One region of the Dietzia sp. SL131 genome, then DNA from elsewhere that is predicted to be linked to it. Evidence: predicted binding sites of a transcription regulator. Region 1 holds the regulator's gene; each other region holds the start of a gene.
The links. Region 1 encodes LexA, which represses DNA repair genes until DNA is damaged. Its sites were predicted from a motif close to CGAACANNTGTTCG; they were not measured.

Region 2: a site for LexA is predicted at 3,449-3,462, ahead of OVA21_RS01550 (HNH endonuclease signature motif containing protein). Genes of this name have one in related genera too.
Region 3: a site for LexA is predicted at 5,532-5,545, ahead of OVA21_RS09220 (HNH endonuclease signature motif containing protein). Genes of this name have one in related genera too.

What each region holds. Positions count from the first base shown of each region.
Region 1 is NZ_JAPPRI010000003.1:1,449,160-1,459,692, reverse strand. It holds gene OVA21_RS07610 (malate synthase G) at 1-1,472, opposite strand, end outside; gene dapF (diaminopimelate epimerase) at 1,592-2,482, shown strand; gene hflX (GTPase HflX) at 2,535-3,983, shown strand; gene lexA (transcriptional repressor LexA) at 4,023-4,733, opposite strand; gene OVA21_RS07590 (hypothetical protein) at 4,923-5,357, shown strand; gene nrdR (transcriptional regulator NrdR) at 5,469-5,924, shown strand; gene hrpA (ATP-dependent RNA helicase HrpA) at 5,935-9,849, opposite strand; gene OVA21_RS07575 (hypothetical protein) at 9,901-10,089, opposite strand; gene OVA21_RS07570 (hypothetical protein) at 10,139-10,533, shown strand, end outside.
Region 2 is NZ_JAPPRI010000003.1:188,214-198,746, forward strand. It holds gene OVA21_RS01530 (MaoC/PaaZ C-terminal domain-containing protein) at 1-37, opposite strand, end outside; gene kstD (3-oxosteroid 1-dehydrogenase) at 39-1,769, opposite strand; gene OVA21_RS01540 (2-keto-4-pentenoate hydratase) at 1,821-2,606, shown strand; gene OVA21_RS01545 (IclR family transcriptional regulator) at 2,603-3,367, opposite strand; gene OVA21_RS01550 (HNH endonuclease signature motif containing protein) at 3,481-5,028, shown strand; gene OVA21_RS01555 (acetaldehyde dehydrogenase (acetylating)) at 5,118-6,035, shown strand; gene dmpG (4-hydroxy-2-oxovalerate aldolase) at 6,041-7,105, shown strand; gene OVA21_RS01565 (flavodoxin domain-containing protein) at 7,166-7,684, opposite strand; gene OVA21_RS01570 (ferredoxin--NADP reductase) at 7,725-8,786, opposite strand; gene OVA21_RS01575 (hypothetical protein) at 8,902-9,297, opposite strand; gene OVA21_RS01580 (Rieske 2Fe-2S domain-containing protein) at 9,297-10,520, opposite strand.
Region 3 is NZ_JAPPRI010000003.1:1,792,264-1,802,796, forward strand. It holds gene OVA21_RS09190 (tocopherol cyclase family protein) at 1-346, opposite strand, end outside; gene OVA21_RS09195 (PH domain-containing protein) at 384-872, shown strand; gene OVA21_RS09200 (PH domain-containing protein) at 869-2,428, shown strand; gene OVA21_RS09205 (MOSC domain-containing protein) at 2,471-3,163, opposite strand; gene OVA21_RS09210 (isoprenyl transferase) at 3,163-3,930, opposite strand; gene OVA21_RS09215 (3-deoxy-7-phosphoheptulonate synthase) at 4,045-5,118, opposite strand; gene OVA21_RS09220 (HNH endonuclease signature motif containing protein) at 5,588-7,123, shown strand; gene OVA21_RS09225 (nuclease-related domain-containing protein) at 7,161-8,201, opposite strand; gene OVA21_RS09230 (LLM class flavin-dependent oxidoreductase) at 8,514-9,764, shown strand; gene OVA21_RS09235 (CE1759 family FMN reductase) at 9,761-10,462, shown strand.

The sequences.
Region 1 (10,533 bases):
TCGTAGGCGTTCATCCACCGGGCGCCCTTCATCTCGCCCTTGCGGATCATCGGCCCGGCCTCCATGGAGGTGTGGATCTCGTCGCCGGTCCGGTCGAGGAAGCCGGTGTTGATGAACACGACTCGTTCGGTGGCCTCGGCGATGCAGGCGGCGAGGTTGACCGAGGTGCGACGCTCCTCGTCCATGATGCCCACCTTGAGGGTGTTCTCGGGCAGCCCGAGGAGCTTCTCGACACGACCGAACAGCTCGGTGGTGAACGCGACCTCCTCCGGCCCGTGCTGCTTGGGCTTCACGATGTAGATCGACCCGTGTCGGCTGTTCCGGCGCTCGTTGCCCTCGGCGATCCCGTGCATGCCGGCGAGCGAGGTGACCAGTGCGTCGAGGATGCCCTCGGGCATCTCGTTGCCGTCGGCGTCGAGCACGGCCGGGTTGGTCATCAGGTGGCCGACGTTACGCACGAACAGCATCGAGCGGCCGTGGAGACGGACTTCACCCGAACCGTCGGGCGCGGTGAAGACCCGGTCGTCGTTGAGGACACGGGTGAAGGTCTTGTCGCCCTTGGTGATCTCCTCGGACAGGTCTCCCTTCATGAGCCCCAGCCAGTTGCTGTAGCCCTGGGTCTTGTCCTCGGCGTCGACGGCGGCGACCGAGTCCTCGAAATCCATGATGGTGGAGACGGCGGACTCCAGGACGACGTCCTTGACGCCGGCGCCGTCGGTCGAGCCGATGGGGGAGTCCGGGTCGATCTGGATCTCGATGTGCAGACCGTTGTTGCACAGCAGGACCGAGGACGGGCTCGAGGGCTCGCCGAGGTAGCCCACGAACTTCTCCGGGGCCGCCAATCGGGTGCTCGACCCGTCGGACACGGTCACCTGCAGGCCTCCGTCGACCACGGCGTAGGCCGTGGAGCCCACGTGGCTGCCCGACGCCAGCGGTGCGGCGTCGTCGAGGAACTCACGGGCCCAGTCGATGACCTTGTCGCCGCGGACCTTGTTGTACCCCGAGCCCTGCTCGGCGCCGTCGGACTCCGGGATCGCATCGGTGCCGTAGAGGGCGTCGTAGAGCGAACCCCAGCGGGCGTTACCCGCGTTGATCGCGAACCGGGCGTTCATGACCGGCACGACGAGCTGCGGGCCGGCGACCGTGGCGATCTCCGCGTCGACGTTCTCGGTCGTGACGGAGACGGACTCGGGCTCGGGAACCAGGTACCCGATCTCCTGCAGGAACGCCTTGTAGACGCCCGGGTCGATCGGCGCCGGGTTCTCGTGATGCCAGGCGTCGATCTGGGACTGCAACCGGTCGCGGGTGTCGAGCAGTTCGCGATTGCGGGGGGCCAGCTCGGTGAAGATCTCGGAGGCGCCCGCCCAGAACGCGTCGGGATCGACCCCGGTGCCCGGGATCGCCTGGGAGTTGACGAAGTCGTACAGGACCTCGTCGACCTGGATTCCGCCGACAGTGATGCGTTCGGACATCGATGCTCTCCTGGAGGTAGGGGACCGTTCTCCAAGTCGACTCTAGTGGGCGTACCGTCCGGCATCATCCGACATTTCCACAGTGCGGAACGGTCCCCGCCGGCGAGTACGATTTCGCCATGACTTCGACGCGCCAGGCCTCGCAGCCCGACGGTATCGCCTTCCTCAAGGGCCACGGCACCCTCAACGACTTCGTGATCCTCCCGGACGATCAGGCCGACCTGGACCTCGACGTGTACCTCGTACGAGCACTGTGCGATCGGCGTGGCGGAATCGGCGCCGACGGAGTCCTGCGGATCGCGACCGCCGGAGCCCTCGTCGACCGCGGCGTGCTCGCGACCCTGCCGCCCGGCGTGGACGGTGCGGACTGGTTCATGGACTACCGCAACGCCGATGGTTCCATCGCGGAGATGTGCGGCAACGGGGTCCGGGTCTTCGTCCACGCCCTCGTCGCGACCGGGAGAGCGGAGGCCGGCTCGATCCCGGTGGGCACGCGGTCAGGGGCCCGCCCCGCCGAGGTCCTCTCACACTCGGGTGTTGACGCGGTGGTGCGGGTGGACATGGGGGAGCCGCGTCTGCTGGGTCTGTCCTCGGCGGAGGTCGGTGGCCGGACCTTCGCGGGACTCGCCGTCGACATGGGCAATCCGCACCTCGCCTGTGTGGTCCCCGATCTGGACGCCGCGGGCCTCGCCGGGCTGCCGGTGCAGGAGGCCCCGGTGTATGACCGGGACTTCTTCCCCGACGGCGTCAACGTCGAGATCGCCACCCCGATGGTGGACGGTCGGGTCTCGATGCGGGTCCACGAGCGGGGATCAGGGGAGACCATGTCCTGCGGAACCGGAATCGTCGCGACCGCGGTCGCCGCGCTGGCCGACTCGGGGGAGGCGACGGGCGACGTCGTCGTGGTGGTCCCCGGCGGCGAGGTGGAGGTCTCACTCACCGAGGCCGGGTCCTCGCTCACTGGGCCGTCCACACTCGTCGCCCGCGGTCATTACCACCGTGGTCGGTAGCACACCGTCTCGCACGGGACACCGGGGGCCCGGTGTGAGAAGATGAACCCGAATGACTACTGATCACACGGCCGCTGACCGGCCGACACGCGACCTCGATCCGTCCATCGGTGATTTTCAGCTCGAGGAGAGATCCTCGATGCGCCGGGTGGCGGGGCTCTCCACCGAACTCCAGGACGTCAACGACGCCGAGTACCGCCAGCTCCGACTCGAACGGGTCGTGCTCGTCGGTGTCTGGACCGAAGGGTCCGCCGCGCAGGCGGACGCCGCGATGGCCGAGCTCGCCCAGCTCGCCGAGACCGCGGGATCGGAGGTGTGCGACGCGCTCATCCAGCGGCGTGACAAGCCCGATGCCGCCACCTACATCGGGTCGGGCAAGGTCAGCGTCCTCAAGGACGTGATCGCCGCGACCGGCGCGGACACCGTCATCTGCGACGGCGAACTCACCCCTGGACAGTTGCTCGCGCTGGAGAAGGCGGTCAACGTGAAGGTCATCGACCGTACCGCGCTGATCCTCGACATCTTCGCGCAGCACGCCACCAGCCGTGAGGGCAAGGCCCAGGTGACCCTCGCCCAGATGGAGTACATGCTCCCCCGTCTGCGTGGGTGGGGCGAGTCGCTGTCGCGCCAGGCGGGCGGTCGTGCCGGGAGCAACGGCGGCGTCGGTCTCCGTGGCCCGGGTGAGACCAAGATCGAGACCGATCGGCGTCGGATCCGCGAGCGGATGGCCCGTCTGCGCCGGGACATCAAGGGGATGAAGCAGGCCCGGGACACCAAACGGCACCGACGGCGTTCCACTCCGGTGCCGTCCATCGCCATCGCCGGCTACACGAACGCCGGGAAGTCGAGCCTGCTTAACAGGATCACCGGAGCCGGCGTCCTGGTTCAGAACGCCCTGTTCGCCACACTCGACCCGACGACGCGCAAGGCCGAGTTGCCTGACGGCAGAGCAGTCGTCTTCACGGACACCGTGGGATTCGTCCGACACCTGCCGACCCAGTTGGTCGAGGCGTTCAGGTCCACACTGGAAGAGGTCGTCGACTCCGAGTTGCTCCTCCACGTCGTGGATGGTTCGGATGCCTTCCCGCTCCGCCAGATCGAGGCGGTGCGCAAGGTGATCAACGAGGTGGTCGAGGAGCAGAACGCGGAGCGGCCTCGGGAACTCCTGGTGATCAACAAGATCGACGCCGCGGATCCCGTGGTCCTCACCGAGTTGCACCACGCGCTGCCCGACGCCGTGTTCGTCTCGGCGGTCACCGGGCAGGGTGTCGACGAACTCCTCGAGCGAATCACGCAGATCGTCGCCTCGGGGGACACCGAGGTGACCCTGTCCGTCCCGTACTCCCGCGGGGACGTGGTGTCGCGGGTCCACGCCGAGGGCGCGGTGGTCGAGGAGGAACACACCCAGGACGGAACCCGGCTGGTGGTCCGCCTGCCCGCGTCCGTGGCCGGCGAACTGGACGAGTTCGCCGCCCGCGGTCCACATGACGGCGCCGCCTGACCCCTTCGGGGACGGGCGGCGCGTCGTTCGAACCGGGACTCAGAGTTTCCGGAACACTGTCACGACCTTGCCGAGGATCGTCGCGTGCTCGCCCGGAATCGGGCTGAACGACGGATTGTGGGGCAGCAACCAGACTCCGCTCGAGTCGTTCCGGAAGGTCTTGACCGTCGCCTCCCCGTCGATCATGGCGGCGACGATCTCCCCGTTGTCCGCGACGTTCTGCCGCCTGACCACCACGTAGTCGCCGTCGCAGATGGCGGCGTCGATCATCGACTCGCCGACGACCTTGAGCATGAACAGATCGCCTGATCCGACGAGGTCCGACGGCAGGGGGAAGATCTCCTCGACGGCTTGCTCCGCGAGGATGGGCCCGCCCGCCGCGATCCGGCCGAGCACGGGGACGTAGACGGGTTCGACCGCGCCGCCCGGACGCTGGGGCTCCGGAGCAGGTGACCGACGGCCCCGTGACTTCTGCCCCGGGACACCGTGGACGTCGACCGCCCGCGGCTTGTGCGGATCCCGCGTCAGGAAGCCCTTCTTCTCCAGCGTGCGGAGTTGATGCGCCACCGACGACGTGGACTGCAAGCCGACCGCGTCCCCGATCTCGCGGATGCTCGGCGGATAGCCACGCTCCTTGACGGTGTCGTGGATGTGGAGCAGAACGCTCTTCTGTCGGTCCGTCAGTGACTCGAAATCGGGCTTCGGCATCTCGTGTGGTCCCTTCGGCGAATGGATGTTCGACGCTGTGATCTGTCTACACCCTAGTGCCACGGGCTGCGGCGCGCCACACACGTGTTCGAAGAAATTCCTCCGTGGATCGTGACTGTGTCGGAGTCGCGTGATACAACTCTAGGGGAGTTCGGATTCGAACAGATGTACTGAGAAACACATACAGGTGTGCGAATCACGATCGCACACCGTATCGAGTAGGGAGCCACCATGACCGTTGTCGAGCTTCAGTCCCACCCACGTCCGGCCGCGCGGTGGACCGAGGTCTGCCCCGACGACCATCGTGGACGGGTCGCGCACCTCGACCGGCCCGGTGACGTGTCGGCGCGGTCCACCCGTGCGCCGCGACGCCCCCTGGCCCGACCGGAGGGCAGCCGGCCCGCCGTCACGTCCTCGCGTGCGGAGAATCTCGTCCGGCCGCGGGTGACCGCCCGTCCGGCCGCCGTCACGTCGGTCGCCCCGGGTCGCCGTGTGCTCGTGCGCCCGGTCTCCACGGACCGCGTGCGGGCGTGCCATGTCGAGGCCCCGGCGTCCACCGGGGTCGTCGACGACGTGCCGGCCTGGGTGCTACTGGCGTGCGGGATCGCATTCGGCGTGATCATGCTTCTCGCAGTGGCCTTCCTCGGTGGACCCGCCTACGCGTGACCGGGCAGCGGGCCTCCTAGAATGGACCGTGGGCGGTTGTATACCGCCCCCGCGTTCCGTCAGGCACGATCCGGGACGCGTGAACTCCGGTCGACGAAGGGCCCCACGGGAATGTACTGCCCGACATGCCACCACGAGGACTCTCGGGTAATCGACTCACGATCCGTCGACGAGGGTCAGGCGATCCGGCGTCGACGGGAGTGCCCCCGGTGTGGACACCGGTTCACGACGCTGGAGACGCCCCTGCTGACGGTTCTCAAGCGGAACGGGGTGACCGAGGCGTTCAGTCGGGACAAGGTCGTCCGGGGTGTCCGCCGCGCGTGCCAGGGACGATCGGTTGACGAGGACGCTCTGCGTCGCCTCGCCCAGCAGGTCGAGGACGCTGTGCGATCCGGCGGTGCGTCCGAGGTTCCCGCCCACGAGATCGGGCTCGCCATCCTGGGCCCTCTGCAGGATCTGGACGAGGTCGCCTACCTGCGGTTCGCGTCCGTGTACAAGCAGTTCAGCTCGGCCGACGACTTCGAAGGCGAGATCATCGCCCTCCGGGAGCGCCGCGCGAGCCGCTGACCGCTCGGCGTCATCGGGATGACCGCGGGGCGAGCGCAGACGCGACCGCCTTGTCGATCCGCTCTGCCGATACCGGCCGTGCGGTACCCAGTGACTGCGCGAACAGCCCCACCCGGTACTCGGCGAGCATCCACCGCAGGTCGCGGCACGCCCGTGCGCCACCCGGCCGCCGTCGCAGCGCGGCGCACGCCTCCTCGACGATCGACTCGGAGCGGTTCAGCTTCGCCGTGAGTTTGCCGTGCCGGGCGGGTGACTTCTCCGCGAGGTCCAACCGGAGGCCGACCGCCCGCACATGTCGCTCCAGATGTGGAAGCACATCCGAGGGATGGCGGGCGAGGAATCCGCGCCCGACGAGGAAGTCCAGCGAGGGACGGACCTCGTCGGCGACGTCTGCCGGCGCCGCCGCCAGACGGCCCGACACGGACTGGGCGGCCATCAGCGCGGGAACCGCCGACGAGATCGCGGACGCCACCGCACCGGGGACCTCCGCCCGCGCAGTGGCCTGGAGTTCGTGGAACTCCGCGACCGTGAGAACCGGTGCGCCCTTTCGCCGGGCGATGATCCGCCCACTCGCGGCGAGCGACGCATCCGAGACCAGGGATTCCATCCCGCCATGCGGGTACTGGGTGAGCGCGAGCCGCTGCTGGACCGGGCGACCGCGCAGAATCGATGCCGTCGAGACCAGGCCGCCCGAGACCAGCGTGAGCACCGCCGACGCCTGGGTGGATCGACGCTCGTCCTCCGTGGCGCACGCCACGAGGTGAATTCCGTCCCCACCGACGCGCAGGGCGGGGTAGACGGTCACCTCGACACCGTCCACCGAGCCGGTGACCGACTGCGGGAGGTCGCCGATGGTGTCGGATGTCCACTCCCGGCAGGGCCCCTTGTCGGGTACCAGACGGGCGTTGAGGGTCGCCCGTACCCTGTCCACCAACCGGGTCCTCAACTGCGCGAGATCCGTTCCGGACGCCACGACCTCGTCGCCGTCGACCACCTCGAAGCGCATCCGGAGGTGGCCCGGTAGCTGGTTCTGATCGAAGTCACGCGGGTCGACCGTGGTACCGATCCGGGCAGACAGCGCTCGCGCGAGAGCCACGGACAAGGGGGCGGACCGGGGCGAGACGTCTCCCGCCAACAGGGACGCGAATTCGGCGGGAGGTGAACACAGTCGGCGCAGATACTTGGGGAGCGTGCGGAGCATCTCCGTGTAGAGCTCCTCCCGCAGCCCCGGCACCAGCCATTCGAACCCGGCGGTGGTGACCGAGGACAGCTGCGGCAGCGGGATGCGCACCGTGATCCCGTCGGTGGTGACGCCCGGATCGAACGCGTACCGCAGTTCGAAACTCCGCTCTCCCTGACGCCAGAGGGGCGGGAAATCGGCGGCATCGGGCACCGCCTCGGAGGTGCGTATGTCCTCGGGGGTGAGACGGAGGGCCTCCTGGTCGCGATGACCACGCTTCTTCCACCAGGACTCCAGATGCCGGCCGGAGGTGATGTCCTCGGGCAGGCGATCGAGATAGAAGGCCACCAATGCCTCGTCGTCGATCACCAGATCCCGACGGCGGCTCCGCGTCTCCAGTTCACGGGCCTGCTCCACGGCCTCGGCGTTCTCGCGGATGACCGGGACCCGGGTGACCAGGCGTCCTTCCACGATCCCGTGGCGGACGAGCATCTCGCGGGCGAGCGGGGCGTCGACCCTGGAGAGCAGGATCCGCCGCGCCTCCACCACGGTCAATCCCAGCAGCAGCACCTTCTCATACGCCATCGCCGCACCCTGGGCGTCCGACCAGTGCGGTTCGGAGTACTGGGTGCGGGTGAGGTGACCCCCGAGTTGTTCGATCCACCCCGGATCGATCCGGGCGACGTCACGCGCCCACAACCGGGACGTCTCGACGAGTTCGGATGCCATCACCCAGCGGGGAGGCTTCCTGGACAGGTCCGACCCGGGGAACACCTGGAACCGGATGCCCCGGGTGCCCCGGAACTCGCGGGTCTCCTCGTCTCGCATACCGACATTGGTGAGCAGACCGGTCAGGACCGCCTTGTGGAGGTCGTCCTCCGCGGCGTGTCCGGACGCGGGATGCCACCCTCGTTCACGGCACATGCTCCGCAGCTGGGAGTTGAGGTCCTGCCACTCTCGGATGCGTAGCCAGTGCAGATACTCGGCCTTGCACATCTTGCGGAAGGCGCTGCCGGACAGCTCACGGCGCTGCTCGGTGATGTACCTCCACAGATTGAGATATCCGAGGAAGTCGGAGGTCTTGTCCGCGAAGCGGCGGTGCAGCAGGTCTGCCTTGTCCCGCTCCTCCGCGGGACGCTCGCGGACGTCCTGCACCGTCAGGGCCGCGACCACCACCAGCACGTCCGACAGCGAACCGTTGCGATGGCCCTCGACCACCATCCGGGCGAGTCGGGGATCGAGGGGGAGTGCCGCCATGTCACGGCCCACCTCGGTCAGGTGAGGGCGCTCGTCGTCGTCGACCCTGACCGCCCCGAGTTCGGAGAGCAGAGTGAGCCCGTCCCGGACGGCCTTGCGGTCCGGGGGTTCCACGAACGGGAAGTCGTCGACGGGGCCGAGGTCCAGATCCGCCATCGACAGGATCACCGAGGCGAGGTTCGTGCGCAGGATCTCCGGGTCGGTGAACTCCGGTCGCGAGTCGAAGTCCTCCTCGGAGTAGAGGCGGATACAGATCCCGTCGGCGACGCGGCCGCAGCGTCCCGCGCGCTGCGCGGCGGAGGCCTGGGACACCGGTTCGATGGGCAGTCGCTGCACCTTCGTCCGGGTGGAGTAGCGGGAGATCCTCGCCAGGCCGGTGTCCACGACGTAACGGATGCCGGGCACGGTCACCGAGGTCTCGGCGATATTGGTCGACAGGACCACCCGCCGGGTGGAATGGGCCCGGAACGCGCGCTGCTGTTCTGCTGCCGTGAGGCGGGCGAACAGCGGGAATATCTCGGTGCCCGGGAACTTCCGGCCCCGCAGCACCTCCTCGGCGTCGCGGATCTCACGCTCACCGGAGAGGAACACGAGTACGTCACCGTCGTCCTCGCGTAGGAGCTCCGCAACGGCGTCGGCGAGCGCGTCGAGGGGATCCAGGTCGACCACGCGATCGGCGTGTACGACCTGAAGGGGCCGGTACCGGACCTCCACGGGATAAGTGCGCCCCGAGACCTCGATGACCGGGGCCGGGCGCCCCTCCGCGCCGGCGAAGTGACGGGCGAAACGGTCCGGGTCGATCGTGGCGGAGGTGATGACGAGTTTGAGGTCCGGGCGACGGGGCAGGATCTGCTTGAGATACCCCAGCAGGAAGTCGATGTTGAGACTGCGTTCGTGGGCCTCGTCGATGATGATCGTGTCGTAGGCCCGCAGCAGCCGGTCACGCCGGATCTCGGCGAGCAGCACACCGTCGGTCATGAGCTTGACCGCGGTCTCGTGGCTGGTGCGGTCGTCGAAGCGGACGGCGGACCCGACCGGGCCACCGATCTCCACCCCGAGCTCGTGCGCGATCCGCTCGGCGACGGAGCGGGCGGCCAACCTCCTCGGCTGGGTGTGGCCGATCATGCCCTTGACCCCGCGCCCGAGTTCCAGGCAGATCTTGGGGATCTGGGTGGTCTTGCCCGACCCCGTCTCGCCGGCGATCACCACCACCTGGTTGTCCCGGATCGCCTCGGCGATCTCGTCCTTGCGGGCGCTGACCGGGAGCTGTTCCGGGTATCGGGGGGTGGGGATCGACTCGGTTCGGCGCCGCACGCGCTCGGCGGCCTCGTCGATCCGCCGTCCGAGGTCATCCAGCTGGTCGACGCGGGCACGACGGACCCTGGACCGGAGACGATGGGCGTCGAGGGTGCCGACATCGTCGAGACGGGCGAGGAGGTCGTTTCGGGCTCGGCGGAGATCGGGGGCGGCTGAGGAGGACGACGGCATGGTGCCGCAAGGATATCGACTCGCATCCCCGGGCTCCGACCGGCGCGGTCCCTAGTCGACGACGCCGTCCCGCCGACTCTGGATCCTCGCGTAGCGCTCGTGCAGCCGCTCCCGCACCTCATCGGGCTCGTAGGACCGCCGACGCCGCTCGGAACGGGCCGCCAGGATCCCCGTGGCGGCCACCCCCGCCGCACCCGCCGCGCCGATCACCTTGAGCCACTGTCGTCCTCTGGGAGCCATACGGCCGAGACTAGGCGGGTACGCACGGGCGGCCTGGCAGGATCGCGGTATGAGCGTCGACACCGTCCCCCTGGCCGCCGCGGCGCACCGCACCCGCACCGGGGACCTCTGGCTCTTCCGCGGCCGGAGCACGGCGGACCGGTTGATCCAGACCCTCACGAACGCGCCCGTCAACCACGTGGGCGTCGCGGTGGTCCTGGACGACATGCCGCCGCTGCTGTGGCACGCCGAGATGGGACGGGCGCTGCCGGACGTGTGGACGGGTCGCCACCAGCGTGGGGTGCAGCTGCATGACCTCGAGTCGGCTGTCCGGCAGTGGGCCGGGCCGTACGGCCAACGAGCGTGGTTCCGCCAGATCTCCCCGGAGGTGGGCGGGGAACACGAGGACGCGCTACTGGAGTCGATCGCCCGGTTGAACGGGGTGTCCTTCCCCTCCGCGGGACG
Region 2 (10,533 bases), 1.3 Mb from region 1:
GCTCGGCCCCGAGGGCCTTGTCGAGGTCGATCGGCACGTCAGACTCCCGTCGTGGCGGTGGTGGGGGCGGAGGCCAGCATGTTCTCCACGGCGAGGTAGCCGAAGACCATCGCGGGGCCGATGGTGGCGCCCGGGCCGGCGTAGGTGTGGCCCATGACCGGCGAGGAGGCGTTGCCCGCGGCGTAGAGGCCCTCGATCACGGAGCCGTCCTCGCGCAGGACGCGGCCGTGGACGTCGGTGTTCGCGCCGCCCTTGGTGCCGAGGTCACCGGGCACCATCTTGGCGGCGTAGAACGGCGCCTTGCGGACCGGGCCGAGGCTCGGGTTGGGCTTGTTGGTCGGGTCGCCGTAGTAGTGGTCGTAACCCGACTCGCCGCGGCTGAAGTCCTCGTCGACGCCCTTGTCGGCGAAGCCGTTGAACTTCTCGGCGGTCCGCTCGAGCGCCTCCGCCGGCACGCCGATGAGGTCGGCGAGCTCGGCGAGGGTGTCCGCCTTGTGGAAGTTCTCGGTCTCGAGCCACTTCCTGGGCAGCGGCTGCTTGGCCTGCAGACCAGCGAAGAGGTACCTGTTCTTGTACTCCTGGTCGAAGACGATCCAGGCCGGGACGTTCTCGCCGGGCGTCCCCTCCTGCCCGGCGGGTGCCTGTCCGAACTCGCCGCCGTACATCTTGTGGCCGGCCTCGACGTAGGGCAGCGACTCGTTCATGAACCGCTCACCACGGGAGTTGACCATGAACGAGCACGGCAGCGAGCGCTCGGCCAGCGCGAACCAGGGGCCGCGCGGCAGCAGGATCGTCGGACCCCACCAAGCGTCCTCCATGAAGGACAGTGAGGCGCCGGTCTTCTCCATGTACTCGATTCCCTCACCGGTGTTGGCCGCGGCCCCGACCGTCCACGAGGTGGGGATGGGCTGACGCTGGTACTTGTCGCGCATCTCCTGGTTGTGCTCGAAGCCACCGGACCCGATCACCACGCCGAGTCGCGCACGGAGGGTCACCTCCTCGCCGCCGCGGGTGACGGTGATGCCCACGACGCGCTCATGGGTGCCCGAACCCTCGGTGACCAGGCCGGTCATGGGGGTCTCGAGCCACACCGGAACGCCGGCGTCGAGCAGGCCCTTGCGCATCGCGGCGATGAGCGCGCGACCCATCCCCACCGAGTTCTGCCCGCGCGCCTTGGCGAGGAACATCCGGAGGGCGACCCGGATCGAACGCCTGATGCCCTTGGTGTGCGGACGCTGGAGGAGGTTGAGCCAGCGGTAGTCGGACTGCATCACCACCATGTTGACCGGCGCCTTGGCGTAGCCCGGCTCCAGCTTGTCGGCCTCGGACCCGAGCTGGCGGAGGTCGAACGGCTTGGGCTCGACGGACCGGCCGCCGAGACGCCCACCGGGAGCCTCGGGGTAATAGTCGGAGTAGTCCTTGACCCACTCCAACCGCAGGGGGCTGTTGGCGAGGACGAAGTCCAGGACCTCGGGACCGCGGTCGACGTAGGTGTCGATCTTCTCGGGCTCCACCGCGTCGCCGATGATCGAGCGGAGGTACGTGCGGGCCGCCTCCGGGGTGTCCAGGACGCCGTCGCGTCGGAGCACCGAATTGTTGGGGATCCACACGCCGCCGCCGGAGCGCGCGGTGGAGCCTCCGTAGTGGGGGGCCTTCTCAACGAGGACCACGCTGAGGCCCTTCTTTGCTGCAGCGAGGGCGGCCGTCATGCCTGCTCCACCGCTGCCGACGACGACGACGTCGAATTCCTGGTCTGCCATGTAGAACACGTTATAGAACTGAGCGCCGTGGCGCCAGACGGCCCAGGTAGCATCCCCCTCATGCTGAACGAGGAGACCCGCGCCACACTTGCCCAGCGACTCTGGGACGCCGAGTCGGACGTCGCGCCGATCGCGCCGCTGACCGACGACCATCCTGACATGACCCCGGACGACGCCTTCGAGATCCAGCTGGTCAACATCCGCCGCAGGCTCGATGCCGGCGCGGTGGTGACCGGCCACAAGGTGGGCCTGGCGTCCAAGGCGATGCAGGAGATGATGGGCGTCGACGAGCCCGACTACGGGCATCTGCTCGACACGATGGAATACCCCGAGGGCACCGCGATCGAGGCGGCCCGGTTCTGCTTCCCGCGGGTCGAGGTGGAGGTCGGCTTCATCCTGGGCGCCGACATCCCGCCGGAGGGATGTTCCCAGGAGGAGGCCGCCGCGGCGATCGAGTGGGTCGTCCCCTCGATCGAGTTGATCGACTCCCGCATCCGGGACTGGAAGATCACGCTGCCCGACACGATCGCGGACAACGCCTCGTCGTGTGGCTACGTGGTGGGCGAGCAGCGGGTCCGGCTCGCGGACATCGACGTCGCGGCGATCGACGCGACCCTCTACAAGAACGGCGAGTTCCTCGCGTCCGGGCGTTCCGACGCGGTGCTCGGTAACCCGCTCAATTCGGTCGGGTGGCTCGCGTCGACGGTCGCCAAGTTCGGTGTCCGTCTGCGCAAGGGCGACGTGATCCTTCCGGGCACCGCGATCCGCGCGATGGACGCCGCCCCGGGCGACAGCTTCCGCGCCGAGTTCGCCGGGCTGGGCGACGTCACCATGGACTTCCGCTAACCGTCCGCGGCCAGCGCGCGACCGGCCGCCGCGGCGACGCGGGTGACCAGCGGCTCGAGCCGGGCCAGCGCGCTCTCGTCCGCCGCGCTGGCGGACAACGCGGCGACGGCCCGCGTCCCGCCTGCGCGCTCCTCGTCGTCGTCGTCGAACACCGGCGCCGCCACGCAGTACAGGCCGGGCGTGAGCTCGGCGCGGTCGATCGCGCGTCTCCTCCGTCGTATCTCGGCGAGCTCCACCGCCAGGGCGTCGGGGGAGGTCACAGTGGTGTCCGTCCACTCGACCAACGGCTCCTGCGCCACGCGCTCGGCCGCTGCCTCGTCGAACGCCAGCATCGCCTTTCCCACCCCTGTGCAGTACGCCGGCAGGCCGCCGCCGATCCGCGACGGCGACGGGATCGGCCGCGGCCCGTGCAACTTGTTGAGGTAGACCACCTCGTCGCCGTGCAGGGTGGCCAGGTGAACGGTCGCGCGCGTGGCCTCGAAGAGGTGCGCGAGAAACGGTGTGAGCACCCGGCGGATCCGCTCGTACGCCGGCGAGACCGGGATCGGGTCCAGCTCGTGCACCAACGGCCCCAGCCGGTAGCGCTGCCCGATCCTCGTCACCGCGTCGTTGCGCTCGAGCGCGGCCAGGAGGCGCAGCGTCGTGGACTTGGCCAGCCCGGTCTCGCGCGCGATCTCACTGAGCGTCATCCCTGTCCCGCCCGCCGTCACGCGTAGCACCTCGAAGGCGCGGTCGACGGGAGAAGAGGGGGGCTCGGTCATGCGGTGAGTGTAGCGCGCGGGTCGGACACCGGAGGCCGGGCGGATCGAACGCTTGCGCTAACGCCTGCAGTGCCGTACTGTCGAACACAAGTTCTAAATCGAGCGCGAGGGGGGTGGGGGAATTGTCGACGACGAAGTCACTGTTCGCGGTTCCGGAATCCCTGGGCGGGCTCGACTCGACGGAGGTGAGCGAGGCGGCACGGGCCGCGACCCTGGCGCAGAACCGGGCAGGTGCGACCCGGCTGGAGGCGGCAGCGGCCCTGGTCGAGCAGATGTCCCGGGCGGATGAGGTCGGCACGGGCGTCGACCGCACCGAAGGGGTCGCCGGGAGCGGTGCTCGTGCACGTTCGGCATACGCACGGTTGGACCCGCAATCCAGGGCTCGTGACCATCTCGTGGCGGCCTGTCAGCTCACGTGCTGGCACGCCGCGCGTCTGGTCACCGCCGGGGTCCAGATCCATTCGCGGCTCGCGCGACTGCGGGCCTCGGTGGAGCGCGGGGTCGTTCCCGAACAGCTCGCCATCGACATCGCCTGCAAGCTGGCCGAGGTGCCCGACTCGATCGTCTCGGACGTGGAGGACGAGGTCGTGGCGGGCATCGTCGACGACCTGGACGGCGGTGACCGGCCGACTCGCAATTCGGTGGACGGCCGGATCGATGAGGCCGTCGGCCGGCTCGACCCGGAGGGCGCCGAGGATGCCCGGGCCCGGGCGGCGCTCACGCGTACGGTCCGGTTCCGGTCGGGCCGGAACGGGATGGCCTCGATGTGGGCGAAGCTGCCTCTGGCCGATGCGGAGTTGCTGCGGGGACGTATCGAGACCGACGCCCGCGCTGCCTCCGGAGACGGGGTGCCCGGCACGCTGGATCAGCTGCGTGCCGACGCTCTCGCCTCCCTCGCCGTGTACGCCCCGGCGCCCGCCCCGGCCCCGGCGCCCGCCGACGCCGGCGGGACGGACTCCGGCCCGGGGGACGACGGATCGATCGAGCTGGGTGAGGTCACCGTGGGTGCGGACATGCCCAGGCCGTCGCTCGGTAACGCCGCCGCAGCCGGCCGGCCGATCCGGGTGAGCGTGATCGCCGCGGCCGCGCAGGGGCTGCCCAACCGCGTGGAATTCGTGCACGGCGCATACAGCAGTTACTCCTGGTTGTGCCAGCAGTTGCTGGAGGGCGCCGACGCACGCGTGCGGTTCGAACTCGTCGACCCCGCCCCCGGCGTGCTCGACTCCCCGGAACACGCCCTGCGCTACCTGATCACCCCCGCGATGGCGGAGCGCATCCGCATGCGCGACGGCACCTGCCGACATCCGGGGTGTTCGGTTCCCGCGGAGGACTGTGACGTGGACCATGTGATCGCGTTCAACACGAAGGATCCCGAACTCGGCGGGCCGACCACCGAGTGGAACCTCGTCTGCCTGTGTCGGAAACACCACCGGGAGAAGACGTTCGGGACCAACGCCTACAGGCCCGGCCCACTCGGCGAACTGATCATCCTCACCGACACCGGACACCAACACCGCACCAGACCCAAGGGCCCCTTGGCCCGTGCGCGCGACGCCATACGGGAACGCGAGTGGAACGCCTTCGCCGACCGGCTCATCAGCGCAGACGGTCACCTCACGAACCCTCCGGGCGCGGCCCGGGCGCGCGCACGGCCGGCCTGAGTGCCGGCGTGCACCGCCCTGGAGTGCCGCGATTTCACTGAGTGGCACAACCTGTTGTCCCGCGAGCCCGCCCGCGCGACACTTCCGTCATGACAGACAAGACCAAGCTCACCGCCGCGATCGTGGGGTCCGGCAACATCGGAGCCGACCTCATGTACAAGCTTGAGCGCAGCGAGTACATCGAGCCCAAATGGATGATCGGCATCGACGCCGAGTCCGAGGGCATGAAGCGCGCCGCCGACCACGGCCTCACCTGCATGGCGGGCGGCGCCGACGAACTGCTCACCTCCATCGAGGCCGGTGGCGAGAAGCCCGACCTGCTGTTCGAGGCCACCAGCGCGTACGTGCACAAGGCCTACGCGCCCAAGTACGAAGAGGCCGGCATCATCGCCATCGACCTCACCCCGGCCGCGGTCGGCCCGATGGTCATCCCGCCGGCGAACCTCCACGAGCACGTCGACGCCCCCAACCACAACATGGTCACCTGCGGCGGCCAGGCCACCATCCCGATGGTCCACGCCGTGTCCTCGGTTGTGCCCGTGGAATACGCCGAGATCGTCGCCTCCGTCTCCTCCGAGTCGGCCGGCCCGGGCACCCGCGCCAACATCGACGAGTTCACCGAGACCACCAAGCTGGCGATCGAGAAAGTGGGCGGCGCCAAGCGCGGCAAGGCCATCATCATCCTCAACCCGGCCGAGCCGCCGATGATCATGCGCGACACGATCTTCTGCGCCATCCCCGAGGATGCGGACCACGACCTCATCACCACCGCCATCCGCACGCGGGAGAAGGAGATCCAGGAGTACGTGCCGGGTTACCGCCTACTCCAGGAGCCGCAGTTCGACCCTCCCACCGAGATCACCGGCGGCATGGCCCGCGTCGCGATCTTCGTCGAGGTCGAGGGCGCCGGAGACTTCCTGCCGCCGTACGCCGGCAACCTCGACATCATGACCGCCGCCGCCACCAAGGTCGGCGAGGACATCGCCAAGACCAAGCTCGGAGTGTGACAGACATGGACATGACCAACCCGCACAACGCCCAGGCCCGCGCGTACAGCTCCGAGCTCGACATCCGGGTCACCGACTCCTCGCTCCGCGACGGTTCGCACCACAAGCGGCACCAGTTCTCCGTCGAGGACGTCCGCAACGTCGTCGCCGCGCTCGACGGCGCCGGCGTCCCGGTCATCGAGGTCACCCACGGCGACGGCCTCGGCGGCGCCTCCTTCAACTACGGCTTCGCCAAGTCGTACGACCAGGACCTCATCAAGGTCGCGGCCGAGACCGCAAAGCAGGCCAAGATCGCATTCCTCACGCTGCCCGGCCTGGGTATCAAGGACGACATCCTCCAGGCCCGGGACAACGGCGGGTCGATCTGCCGCGTGGCCACCCACTGCACCGAGGCCGACGTCTCGATCCAGCACTTCGGCTACGCCCGCGACCTCGGCCTGGAGACCGTCGGTTTCCTCATGATGAGCCACACCCAGCCGCCGGAGGTGCTCGCGAAGCAGGCCCGGATCATGGCCGACGCCGGCTGCCAGTGCGTCTACATCGTCGACTCGGCGGGGGCGCTCGTCATGGACCAGGTCTCCGACCGCGTCTCGGCTCTCGTCGCCGAGCTCGGTGACGACGCCCAGGTCGGTTTCCACGGCCACGAGAACCTCGACATCGGCGTGGGCAACTCCATCATGGCCATCCGCGCGGGCGCCCAGCAGATCGACGGCTCCACCCGTCGGTTCGGCGCCGGCGCGGGCAACACGCCCGTCGAGGCACTGGTCGGCGTGTGCGACAAGCTCGGCATCACCACCGGCGTCGACTTCTTCAAGATCGCCGACGCCGCGGAGGACGTGGTGCGCCCGCTCATGCCGAGCGAGTGCGTCGTCGACCGCCAGGCCATGATGCTCGGCTACGCCGGCTGCTACTCGTCCTTCATGAAGCACGCCGAGGGCCACGCGCAGCGGTACGACGTGCCGGCCTCGGAGATCCTCCTCCGCGCCGGTGAGCGTCGACTCGTGGGCGGCCAGGAGGACCAGCTCATCGACATCGCGCTGGAGATCCAGAAGGAGCGTGCGAACGCCTGATCCTCCCGGCCTGCAGCCGCGCGCCCCGGATGACCCCCGGAATGCGCGGCTGCTGGCGGTTCAGGGGGCGGTGTCGCCGCCGTCCGCCCAGGCCACGACCGGGTCGAGGGCCGTCTCGTCGACGAAGTGCAGGGGCTCGCCGGACAACAGCATCCGCGCGGCGGGCGTGTCGGGGGTCCTGCGCAACTGGCGGCGGAGCGCGGCCATGAGGGTGCGGTCGACCCAGTTGAGCCGGGCTGGGTCGAGGTCACCTCGGACGTGGAAGGTGGTGACGGCCCGGCCGGTGGCGGTGATCAGGCGGGCGGAGAGGGAGCCGCGCCCGGGGTCGTCCGCGGGGGAGAGCGCGACGACGACGAGGGCGACCCGCCCGGGAGCCGAGCGGATAGCCCGGATGATCCGACGTCGCCCGAGGATCCGGGTCGCGTAGACGGGCGCGAGCAGGATCAGCGGGTCGGCGTCGGATGCGGGGGCGAGGTCGGCGAGCTCGACCGCGGGCGCGCCGAGTCGCCTCCCGAGCGCGGTGGCGTAGCGCCGGGTGGAGCCGTACCTGGAGGCGAAGGCGACGACGGGGCTGGTCACGCCACCGAGTTTGCCAGCCCCGGCTGGATTCCGAGCGGGCTCACTCGGAGTACGACACCTCGACGCGGTCGGTCTTGGGGAGGAGTTGGCAGCTCAGGACGTATCCCTCTTCCACTTCTTCGGGGTCGAGGATCCCGTTGTGCATCATCTCGACCTCACCGGACTTGAGGATGCAGGCGCACGCCGAGCACTCGCCCTTCCGGCAGGAGAACGGTGCCTTGATCCCCTTGGAGAGCAGGACGTCGAGGAGCGGGGTCTTGCGGGGCCAGGAGACCTCGTGGACCTCGTCGTCGAGCTCGACGATCGCGGTCGCCGGGCCGGCGCCGTCCTCGTCGGCCGACTCGTCGATGACGATCTCGGCGAACGGGTCGCCCTCGATCGAGGAGAACACCTCGGTGTGGATGAAGTGCATGTCGGCGCCCGAGCGGCGGAGCCCGTCCTTGACGGTCTCCATGAACGGCGCCGGTCCGCAGATGTAGGAGTGCCGCTTGGTCGCGACGGGCTGGAGGAGGTTGCCGATCATCTCCGCGGTGGGGATGCCGGAGACCGACTCGAGCCAGTGGAGAACGGTGAGGCGGTCGGGGTTCTCCCGCTGGAGGCGCTGCAGCTCGTCCTTGAAGATGACCGACTTCTCGTCGCGGTTCGCATAAACCATGACGATGTGGCCGGTGCCCTGGGCGAGGGCCGACTTGAGGATCGACATCACGGGGGTCACGCCCGAACCCGCGGCCAGGAGGATGAAGTCCTGGTCGAGATTCTTGGGCGTGAAGATGCCGGACGGGGCGAGCACGTGCATGCTCATACCGGCCTCGGCGTTGTCGCACAGCCAGTTGGACCCGTATCCGTCGATCGTGCGCTTGACGGTCACCTTGAGCCGGGCGTCCTCGGTGGGGGAGCTCGACAGGGAGTAGCAGCGCGCGACGGATCCGGTCCGCTCACTGGGAACTCGCAGGGTGAGGAACTGTCCGGGGGTGTACCGGAAGTCGTCCTCGCAGCCGGCGGGGATGTCGAAGACGATCGACTTGGCGTCGGCGGTCTCCTCGATCACCTCGGCGATCGTGAGCTCGCGCACGAAGGAGCCGAGCGGGGTATTTTCGGTCATGGATCGGGAGCCTATCGCTTGGATACGCGCGGACGGGTTTCTGCGCACTGTCCCAGACGACGGCGACCTCCTCCGGGCTGTTCTCGCCTCGGGGAAGTCGCCGGACGTCGGGGTGTTACTCGGGGACGTAGAGCGGGTTCACCATGTGCTCGTCGTCGGCCGGGTCGACGCCCTCGGCGATGGTCAGCAGACCCTCGGCGTAGGCGTAGCGGATGCTCGCGAGCATCCGGGGGCACGTGTCCTCGCCATCGGGCCGTGCACCACCCTCGCGCCACTCGTTGAGGACTGGGCAGTTACGGTCGCCGCCCTCCGTCCACTGGATCGAGGTGTGCTTCTCGCTGTTCTTGCGCACGGCCACGCTGGTGCCACACCTGCGGCACTCGACGGGCTGGAAGCCGGCCCGCGTGTAGGTCTCGCGATCCAGGTCGGTGTACTCGTGGAGCCGCGCGGCGCGCGCCGGGTCGGTCTCGTCCCAGGTGGGCGCGCGCCGCGAATCGTTCTTCTTGAACATCAGTTCTTCGACGGGGCCGCGCCCGCCTCGCCGGCGACCTCGGCCATGCCGGTGTACTGGGTCTGCTCGTCGGAGATCTCCGCCTCGCCCGCCGCCTGCTTGCGCATGTTCTCGGCGACCTCGCTCTCCCAGTACTGGTTGGCCGCGGTGGTGTCGACCTCGAACTCGAAACGCTCCTGCATCTCGGGCTCGACCTTGTCGCGGTCCACGTAGAACTGCTCGTACCAGCGGCGGAGCTGGTAGACGGGGCCGTCCTCCTCGCAGAGGAGGGGGTTGGCGATCGAGGACTTGCGCTGCCAGATCCGGACGTCCTGGAGGAAGCCCTCGCCGAAGAAGGTCGCGATCTTCGCCGCCATCTTCGCCGACGTCTCGTCGTCGAAGCCCTGCGGCTTCTTCACCGAGAGTCCGTACATGAGCACGAACGAGTTCTGGTCGATCGGGTAGTGGCAGTTGATGAGGATCGCGTCGGTGACGAAGTCGCCGTACATCTGCTTGAGGGGGTTGATCATGTATGCGGGGCCGAAGTACGAGGCCTCGGACTCCAGGAGGGTGTCGCCGTACTTGCCGCCGGACGGGTCGTGGTCCGGACGGCCCTTGGTGTTGAGGTACTGGGTCGCCGTCTGGCCCTCGAAGACGTTCTTGAAGTACGTCGGGAACGCGAAGTGGATGTAGTAGAAGTGGGCCATGTCGACGACGTTGTCGACGATCTCCATGCAGTTGGAGCCCTCGATGACGAGGCGGTTCCACTCCCAGTCGGTCCACTCACCGGTGTCGTACTCGGCGATCACCGGGATGGCGTCCTGCTCGAGGGGCGGGTTGCCCTCGTGGTCGTGCCAGACGAAGACTTGGCCGGACTGGACGTTGGTGATCCACGCGCGGGTCTTGGCGCGCAGGGGAACGCGCTTGGCGTAGGGGATGCCCTTGCACTTGCCGTCGCCACCCCAGCGCCAGTCGTGGAACGGGCACGCGATGTTGCCGTCCTTGATCGAGCCGTCGGACAGGTCGCCGCCCAGGTGGCGGCAGTACGCGTCGAGGACCTTGATCTCGCCCTCGTCGTCGGCCCACACCACGAGCTTGGTGCCGAAGGCGTGGATGGAGTGGGGCTTGCCGTCGGAGAACTCCTTGACGGTGCCGATGCAGTGCCAGCCGCGTGCATATCGATCCCGGGCCTTGCCGGTATCGATCTCGCGGGCGGCTCCGGGGGCTGAGCCGGGTGCGGTCATGATTCCTCCTGAG
Region 3 (10,533 bases), 340 kb from region 1:
CGATCCGGTCCGGGTCGGCCCAGCCGTCGGGCGCGGCCATGAGGCGCAGGGTGGACGACGACGAGGACGACGAGGAGAAAGACGACGACAACGAAGAGCCCCCGTCTCCGTCCCGGCGCGATCCACCGGCCTCGATCGGGATGGGCGCCTCGTCGGAGGCGAGCCCGAGCGTCGCCCAGTGCCCGTCGGGTCCCCGGTTGACCCCGATGAGGGCGATCACCACGCGCCCGCGCTCGCGATCGGTGACGCGGAGGAAGTACCCCTCCATGGCCACGTCGTGTGCGCGCAGCGGATCGCCGAAGGGCAGGTCTGCGCCGGTCGCCCGGTATCGCCGGAGGAGTCCCATGGGGTTCAGCGTCCCATAATCGGCTTAGGGTGAAGCCGTGAATGCGACTCAACTCGGCCTCCGTCCGCCTCGGGAACGGGTCGATCCCCGGTGCCGACGATGGTGGACGGCGCAGGTCGCCCTGTGGATGGTCGGGCCACTGCTCGTGCTGGCGGCATCGACGCTGATCGTGGGCCCGTGGATGCTCCTCGCCACCGCCGGGTGGGCGTTGCTGACAGCAGCGGCGCTGGTAGTGGTGCCCCGGGTGCGGTGGGCGATCCACCGCTGGGAGGCCACCGACACCGCCGTCTACAGCCGTAGTGGACTGTTCTGGGAGGAGTGGCGGGCGGCTCCCCTGTCGCGCGTCCAGACCGTCGACAAGACCCGCGGCCCGCTGCAGCGACAGTTCGGCCTCGCCACCGTCGTGGTCACCACCGCCTCGTCGAAGGGCGCGGTGCGCATCAGCGCCCTCGACGCCACGCAGGCCGAGGAGATGGCCGACCGCCTCACCCTCCTCGCCGAGGACGATCAGCGGGACGCCACATGACCGGCCCGGCCGGCGCGGACCATGACGACTGGCTGCCGCTGGACCGTCGGACGATCACCTCCACGACCGTGGTGGTCGCCGCGGCACTCGTCGCCGCCGCGATGCCGACGGCGATCGGCATGCTGGTGGGCGGGCTGGCCACCGGCTGGGTCCTCCTCTGGACGGTGGGCGGGGTGGTAGTCGGTACCGTCGCCACCGCGATCGCCGAGTCCGCCCGCCTGACGGTGACCCGCTACCGCGTCGACGCCCACCGGATCGAGCGCCGGGTCCGCTTCCTGTCGAGCACCACCTCGACGCTCTCGACGCACCGGGTCCGCAACGTGGAGATCACCGCCGACGTCATCCAGCGTCGCCTCGGTATCGCCACCCTCAAGCTGGCCAGCGGTGAGACAGACGGGTCGAGGATGACGTTGGCCGCCCTCGACCGCGCCGAGGCCGAAGACCTGCGCCGCCGACTGCTGGCCGACCGCGCCGACGCGGACACGCGCGAACTCGCCCGCCTCGATCCCCGGTGGGTCCGCTACGCCCCGGCCAGCCTCATGACGCCGGTGTTCGGCCTGGTGGGCTTCGGCATCGTGCTCCAGGTGGCCGACTGGTTCAACGCGGTGCCGACGGTGCTGGAGTGGGTGTGGGACCGCGTCGGCGGGCTGCCGCTGCCCGTCCTCGCCATCGGCGTGGTGGCCCTGACCCTGGCCATCGGGACAGTCGCCGCCACAGTGCTGTTCGTGGAGAACTGGTGGGGCATGCGCCTGGAACGTCACCGCGACGGTTCTCTCGAGCTGCGCCGAGGCCTGGTCGTGGGCCGGCACGCGACATTCGACGGCCGACGCGTCCGTGGCGTGACGCTGCACGAGCCGCCGGGGTTCCGCGCGGTCGGGGCCGCCCGGCTGGACGTGATCGCCACCGGCGTGGGTATCGGCAACGACGAGAACGGCAAGCCCAAGCAGAGCCCTGCGCTGGTCCCGGCCTCGCCGCGCGACGTGGCCGCTGGCGTGGCGGCGGAGATGCTCGGGACACCGGTGCCGGGTACGGCGGCGGGCACGGCAGCCGTGAGGACGGAGGCCGCGAAGACGGCGGCGGCGGGCACACCGGGGCCGGACGCGCTGCGCTCCCATCCGCCTGTGGCGCGACGACGACGAGCCGTCCGCGCGGTGGCCGCCACCCTCGCCCTCGCCGGGATCGCCCTCGTACTCGCGCTCGTGTGGCCGTGGCTGTGGTGGGTTCCCGTCACCGTGGCCGCGGTCGGTGGGACGGTCGCCGCGTGGGCCGCGGTCGACAACTACCGCGGACTCGGCCACGCGGTGGGCGGCACGGTGGTCACGGTCCGTAAGGGTTCGCTCCTGAGACGGACCGATGTCCTGTACCGCGATGGGGTCCTCGGCTGGAACGTGCGGCGCACCCCGTTCCAGCGCCGGGCCGGGCTGGTGACGCTGGTGGCGACCTCGGCCGGCGGCGGCGGTGCGTTCCGACTGCCGGACGTCGCAGAGGCCGAGGCGCACGAGGTGTGGTCGACCGCCGGCGACGTGTGGGACCACCTGGCCGAGCCCCGCGACTGAGCGACTCCGCGGCCGAGCCACCCCGCACGGGCGCAGGCCCGGTCAGTCGGCGTCCACGGGCCTGTCGTCGGTGGCCGGATCCAGCTTCCGGACCAGACTGGGCGCCAGGTCGGAAAGCGCGTACTCGTCGAGGAGCCGCCGGGCCTCGTCGTCGTCGACCCCGGCGAAGACCCGCCCGATCGTGACCCCGTGCGTGGGCACGGCGACCACCCGTATCTCATCCCCGGCCTCGACGGGGCCCGCGGCGAGGACCCGCGCGTACGCGCCCGGGCGCCCGCCCTCTGTGAAGCGCCGCACCCAGCGCGGCTTGCCCACGTGGTGGCCGAAGGTCTGACACGGGATCCGCGGCGTCGTGACCTCCATGCGCAGGCGGCCCACCTCCAGCACGGTGCCGATCTGCAACTGCGAGGTGTCGACCCCCGCCACGCGCAGGTTCTCGCCGAAGTACCCGGGCGGGATCGGGCCGCCGAACTCGGGCTCCCACTGCTCGACGTCGGAGTCCGAGAGCAGGTAGACGGCCTTCCACACCCCGCCGTGATGCTGGCGGTCAGCCTGGACGTCGCCGTGGAGGCCGTACTCGCGCACCTGGACGGGGCCGTCGACGGGCCGCTTGTCGATCGCGGTGACGCCGACCCGGCCGGGCACCTCGAGCAGCTGGTCCACCACGCACACCGCGCGGACGGTGAACACCTCGCCCACGGTGATCGGCGCGCGCTCGGTTTCCGTGCCGGCCATCACTGACCGAACCGACGGTTGCGGGCTCCGTACTCGCGCATCGCCCGGAGGAAGTCCACCCGGCGGAACGCCGGCCAGTACGCCTCGGTGAACCAGATCTCCGAATACGCGCTCTGCCACAGCAGGAAGCCCGAGAGCCGCTGCTCGCCGGAGGTGCGGATCACGAGGTCCGGGTCGGGCTGGCCCGAGGTGTAGAGGTGCTCGCCGATGCCGTCGACGGTGATCGCGTCGACCAGCTCCTGTCCGCTGCAGCCCTTGTCGATCAGCTCCTGGACCAGCTCGCGGGCGGCGTCGGCGATCTCCTGCCGCCCGCCGTACCCCACCGCGACGTTGACCTTGACGCCCGGCCGGCCCCTGCTCACCTGCTCGGCGTGGCGCAGTCGCTCGGCGAGCCAGTCCGGCAGCACCTCGAGACGCCCGACGATCCGGACCTCCCAGTTCTTCCCCGGGCCGGTGATCTCGTCCACCACGTCCGCGATGATCTGCAGCAGTTCATCGAGTTCCTCGGCGTCGCGACCGAGGTTCTCCGTGCTGAGCAGGTAAATGGTGGCAACGTCTACACCGAGGTCGTCACACCACCCCAGCATCTCGGCGATCTTGACCGCGCCCGCCCGGTGACCGTGCGCGACGTCGGTGAACCCCGCCTCGCGTGCCCACCGGCGGTTCCCGTCCGCCATCACGGCGATGTGCCGCGGCAGCCTCGACTCGTCCAACGAGGCGCGGAGGCGCGCTTCGTACAGCGAGTACAGGGGGAAGGAGACGGCCACGCGGAAAGGGTACCGCGCGCCGTCGCCCGCCCAGTGGTGCCCCTCGGGCCGCCGACCCCGGGCCGACCGCACCGGCGACGGGGGCGGCGGCGTGGGCGGCGGGGCCAGCGGCGGTCAGCCCCGTCGGCCCTGTCGGACGGCCGCGGCGAGCGCGCGCAGGCTGTCGGCGGTGGTGTCCCAGCCGATGCACGCGTCCGTCACGGACCGGCCGTACACCAGCTCGTCGGCCTCGACGGACTGGGCGCCGGGCTCGAGGAAGCTCTCGATCATCAGTCCGGAGATGCCCTGCTCCCCCGCGCCGATCCGCTCGGCCAGCTCGGCCACGACCTCGGCCTGACGCTCGTGCGACTTGCCCGAGTTGGCGTGGCTCGCGTCCACCATCACCAGACCGGGCAGGCCGACCTTGCCGACCGCCGCGACGGCCGACGCGACGGACTCGGCGTCGTGGTTGGGTCCACCGGTCCCGCCGCGGAGGATGACGTGGCAGTCGGTGTTGCCGGCGGTCTCCACGACCGCGGCACGCCCGTCGGCGTCGGTGCCGAAGAACACGTGCCGCGCCGCCGACGACCGGCAGCCGTCGACCGCGACCTGGACCTCGCCGTCGGTCCCGTTCTTGAAGCCCACCGGCATCGACAGTCCCGACACCAGCTGACGATGTACCTGGCTCTCCGTGGTGCGGGCGCCGATCGCGCCCCACGAGACGGCGTCGGCGATGTACTGCGGGCTGGTCGGCTCGAGGAACTCGGTCCCCACGGGTAGCCCCAGGTCGAGCACGTCGAGCAGCAGGGTGCGGGCGGTGCGCAGGCCGCGCGGGATGTCGTAGCTCCCGTCGAGCGCGGGGTCGTTGATGAGGCCCTTCCACCCGACGGTGGTCCGGGGCTTCTCGAAGTACACGCGCATCACGATGAGCAGGTCCTCGGCCGTCTCCTCCGCGAGCGCGGCGAGTCGCGCCGCGTAGTCGAGGGCCGCCTCGGTGTCGTGGACCGAACACGGGCCGACCACCACGAGCAGGCGGTCATCGCGCCCGGCGAGCACGTCGGCGACCTCGGCGCGGCTGCGCTCGACCAGCGCCTCGCGGGCCTCGCCCAGCGGGAGCTCGCCGAGGATCTCGGTCGGCGTCGGCAGCGGGGAGTAGGACAGGACTCGCCTGTCGGCGGTCTGGGTGGGGTTCTCGGCGGTGACGGTCACGGCTGTGCACTCCTGGCGATGTGGTCATGGCGGGCCGGGTGCCGTGATCTCGTGGTGCCCTGTATCTCGCGCACCCGGATCCGCCGTCTGGAAAGGCGGAAGGCGGCGACCATGGTGGTCACCGCCTCTGGGCTCCGGGTGTCGAGACGTCCGTCTAGCGGACGCGTGCGCTCGCGGCGCGGGCTCCACCCGGAGCCCACATAAAGCGCCAATAAGCGCGAGCGTTCGACATGCCGGACACGATAACAGAATCGGATCGTCTCGGGTCACCCACCTCCCCGCCGAGGGGCGGCCACGGGGTTCGTCGCCACCACCTCTCGCTATGTGTGGGACCGGACGTTCTCCACCTCCGCCCGCGCGGCGACAGTCCTCCCAATCGAACACTTGCGCTAGTTTCTCATAGCCGGTATAGTCGAACTTATATTCGAGTGCGAGCCCAGCACGCGTGAGGCGCAGGAAGGACGGGGTCATGAACACGACGACGATGAGCCTTTCCGACTTCGGGGCGCTGCGCGCGGTGGATGAGCCGTTGGAGTCGTTGGACGCGTCAGCGCTCAGCGAGGTGGCCCGGTCGGTGACGCTGGCGCAGAACCTCGCCGCGGCGAGGCGGCTGCACGCCGCGTACCTGCTGGTGGAGAGCTTCCGCCGCCTGGACGAGGCCACCCACGGCGACACGCAAGACGACACCCGCCCCGCCCACGCCCGCCTGGATCCGGCCGGCCGGGCCCGCGACCACCTGGCCGCGGCCATGTCACTGACCTGCTGGCACGCCGGCCACCTGGTCACCGCCGCCATCCAGGCCCACACCCGGCTCCCGCTACTGCGGGGCGCCCTCGAACGCGGCCTGCTGCCCGAGCAACTCGCCATCGACGCCGCCTGCCGCCTGGCCGGCGTGCCCGATGAGGTCGTCGGCGCCGTCGAGTCCGATGTCATCGGCCGCCTCACCCGGGCCCTTGCCGGTGGCCACCGGCCCAGCCGCTCCGCACTGGACACCTCCGTCGACAACGCGGTCGCACGCCACGCCCCACAAGCCGCCCAGGACGCCGCAGACGCCGCCGCCGAAGAACGGACCGTGCGGTTCCGCCCCGGACGCAACGGCATGACCTCCATGTGGGCCAACCTGCCCTCCGGTGACGCCGAGAAGCTGCGCCGCCGCATCGAGGCCGCCGCCCGTGCCGCCGCAGACCTGTGCCATCCCCGCAGCCGCAACCAACTCCGCGCCGACGCCCTCATCGCCCTGGGCGACCCCAACACCACCGACATCGCCGACCCCGCACACCACCCCGAGGACACCGCGAACACCGTCGACGGCGACCGCGGACACCTGCCCCCGCTGGGCGCCTCATGGGGCACCGACAAGCCCGTCCGCATCTCGGTCATCAACACCATCGCCCAAGGACTGCCCAACCAGGTCCAGTTCGTCAACGGCGCCTACGCCAGCTTCGACTGGCTGTGCGAGGAGATCCTCTCCGGTGGCGACACCACCGTCCGGTTCGAACTCATCGACCCCGCCCCCGGCACCCTCGACGCCCCCGAAGCACTCCTCAAATACTTCATCACCCCGGCCCTGGCCGAACGGATCCGACTACGCGACGGAACCTGCCGCCACCCCGGATGCACCGTCGATGCCCACGACTGTGAAATCGACCACGTCATCGCGTTCGACCACCGGCGCCCCGAACTGGGCGGCCCCACCGCCGAGTGGAACCTGATGTGCCTCTGCCGCAAACACCACCGCGAGAAGACCTTCGGCCACTGCGCCTACCGCCCCGGCCCCCTCGGCGAGCTGACCATCATCACCGAAACCGGCCACGAACACCACACCAACCCCACCGGCCCCCTGGCCCAGGCACGCAACCACATCCTCGAACACCAATGGCGAGAACACCTCGACCGCCTCACCGCCGACGACGGCCACCTCACCAACCCGCCAGGCACCACCCGGCGCCGCTGCGAGCCGCCACGCCACGAACCACCGCCCCGCGACGCCTCCCACACGGCGTAGCGTCGCCGCCTCCTACAGACTGGCCGCCCTCTGGGGTTCAGCGCTGCCAGGTGCTCGATCGCCTGGCCACCTCGTGGATCGCGTCGATCTCGCGCAATCTCAGGCGTGGCGGTTGAGCCTTGAGAAATCGGCCGATCCCCCGCCGCGGGACAACGGCAACCGCACCGTCTGCAGGCTGGGCCCTCACCGTGAACCCTCGTCGCGCGCCCACGACCGCTATCAACCCGATCACCGGCACCGGGAACCCGACGTGCTCCGCGAGCATTCGTGACGCCCGCTTCGCCTCGAACCTGCTGTTACGGACATAGGGGACTCGTCGACCGTTCACCATGACGATGTCTCCGCCGACCCACACCGATGCCTTCGGGTGGTTCTTCGCATTCACGGTGAACACGCCACCCGGGCCGACCACCACGTGGTCGATATCCGCACCACGCTCGCCGACGCGAACGGCATGGAGCACCCTCCACTCCGCGCCGAGCCTGCCGAGCTGCTCGGCGACGGCGTGCTCGCCGTCCGCGCCGATCCGCCATGCCCGCTCGTCCGTCTTCGCGTCGAGCATCCGGGCGAACAGGTGCCGCATCAGCCCCTGCGCCTCGCGCTCCGCCAGCGCCCGCTCACGCGCTGCAGCCCCGGCTCGCACGTCCGCGAGATCGTGCCATCCGGATGGCACGGCCGGCACGGCTGGCTCGGCTGATGACGTTGATGGCGGCGCTACTGGCGCCGGGGCGGTCCGAGTCGAGCGCGACACTGGCTGTGCGTTCGACTCCCGGTCCGATACCTCGCACTCCGGCGCAGTCGACGCAGTGGGAGACGCCGACGCCAACGGAGACGACGGAGACGACTCGTGTGCCGAAGCTGACTGCCGGGGCGCAGGCGAATTCCGGCAGGAAGACGGCTCGTTCGTGTCGAGATGTTCCTCGATCGCTCGGCGCAACAGAGGGAGGTTCGACAAGTCGTCGGAGTGGAATCTCCCGCTGGCCACGTCGAGGTACCCGAGGTCGGTGCCGCCGGGGGTGGATGCATAGAGCCTGTCGTGCCCGAACCGCTTCCACCTGCGGACGATCCAATCGGTCACGAGCCCTCCGGTGGTCAGCCGAGTTGTGTACGTCGACGAATGGTCACACCTCGGCGTGCCGGGCCGCAGATGTTCGACCGAAGTCGTTCCGCGCGACGGGGGTCACCGGCGTCGCTCACAGGCGAGGCCGGGTGGGGCGCGCGCTGCGGGCAGCCGGCAGCCGGCAGCGGGCAGGGGGCAGCGGGCAGCGGTGCCCCGCCCGCGGCCCGCTGCCGTGCACCCGCCATGTGAGGGGGAATACCGCCCCACGTTCTTTTGTTTGACATGTCAGCAAGTTAAGATCGGGACACCACCAGACGAGAGGCCACCATCATGCAGTTCGGAATCTTCAGCATCGCCGACATCACCCCGGACCCCACCACCGGGCGGATACCCACCGAGCACGAGCGACTGGAGGCGGTCGTCGAGTACGCCACTCTGGCCGAGCAGGTGGGCCTCGACGTCTTCGCGCTGGGTGAACACCACAACCCGCCGTTCGTGACGTCCTCCCCCACCACGACGTTGGGCTACATCGCGGGCAGGACCTCCGAGATCATCCTGTCGACGGCCACCACCCTGATCACCACCAACGACCCGGTGAAGATCGCCGAGGACTACGCCATGCTGCAGCACCTGGCAGGCGGCCGGGTGGACCTGACGATGGGCCGTGGCAACACCGGCCCGGTCTACCCGTGGTTCGGGCAGGACATCCGGCAGGGCCTGCCGATCGCGATCGAGAACTACGAACTGCTCCACCGCCTGTGGCACGAGGACGTCGTGGACTGGGAGGGCAAGTTCCGCACGGCCCTGCAGCAGTTCACCTCGACCCCGCGCCCGCTGGACGGCGTCGCGCCCTTCGTGTGGCACGGCTCGATCCGCTCGCCGCAGATCGCCGAGCAGGCCGCGTTCTACGGAGACGGCTTCTTCCACAACAACATCTTCTGGCCGATCCACCACACCAAGCAGATGGTCGAGCTGTACCGCCGCCGCTACGAGCACTACGGCCACGGCTCGGCGGACCAGGCGATCGTCGGCCTGGGCGGGCAGTTCTTCGCCCGCACCAACAGTCAGGACGCGGTCGACGAGTTCCGCCCCTACTTCGACAACGCCCCGGTCTACGGCCACGGCCCGTCGCTGGAGGACTTCACGGCCCAGACCCCGCTGACCGTCGGCTCGCCGCAGCAGATCATCGACCGATACATGACCATGCGCGAGCACGTGGGCGACTACCAGCGTCAGCTGTTCCTCATCGACCACGCCGGCCTGCCCCGCAAGACCGTTCTCGAGCAGATCGAGATCCTGGGCACCGAGATCGTGCCGACCCTGCGACGGGAACTCGACGCACTGCGCCCGGCCCACGTCCCGGACGGGCCGACCCACGCCGGGCGAGTGGCCGCCCGCGACGCCGACCTGGCCGCCGCCGGCGATCCCACCTATTCCGACGCGTACCGCTTCGGCACCGGCGACAACTGGACGGGCCTCACCGCCGAGGGCGGTCAGCGCGCCCAGGAGCAGTCGCTGGCCCGCGCCCGCCGCAACCAGGCCCGCCTCGCCGAGGCGCCGGCCGGGAAGGACTCCAAGTGACCGACCCCCACAACAGCCACTCCGCCGGGCGGCCGCTCAACCTCGTCGTCGTCGCCGCCGGAACCTCGGTGCCCTCCAGCACCCGGATGCTCGCCGACCAGCTCACCGCCGCGACCCGCGACGCGCTCGCGCGGCACGGCCAGAGGGTCGACGTGACGGTTCTCGAGGCGCGCGAACTGGCGCACGAGGTCGTCGACGCCACCTTCACCAGGTTCCCCGGGGAGAAACTGGCCGCGGCGATCGACGAGATCAACCGGGCGGACGGACTGATCGCGGTGACGCCCATCTACAACCAGTCGTTCTCGGGCCTGTTCAAGTCGCTGTTCGACGTCATCAAACCCGGCACGATCGCCGGCGTGCCGGTGGCGTTGGGCGCGACCGGCGGCACCGCTCGGCACTCGCTGGCGGTCGACTACGCGCTGCGGCCGATGTTCGCCTACCTCAAGGCCGACATCGTGCCCACGACCGTGTTCGCGGCGGCCGAGGACTTCGGCGCCGTGGCCACCGACGGCGACGAGGACTCGCTGCGCGCCCGTACCGCGCGAGTGGGGACCGAACTGTCGGACTACATGCTGCGGTTCGCCGGGGTCACCGCCGGCGCGGTGGCGCCGACGCGCGCGGACTCCGGTCGGGGACGGAAGACCGACGACGACGAGTTCAGCGACTTCGTCCCGATGGGCGACCTCTTGGGCCGCTGAACCGGCGGGCGGGTTCGCCCTCACCACGGTCCGCCCTTCGGAGGTCGATCCGCCCGCGGGACCCGCAACGC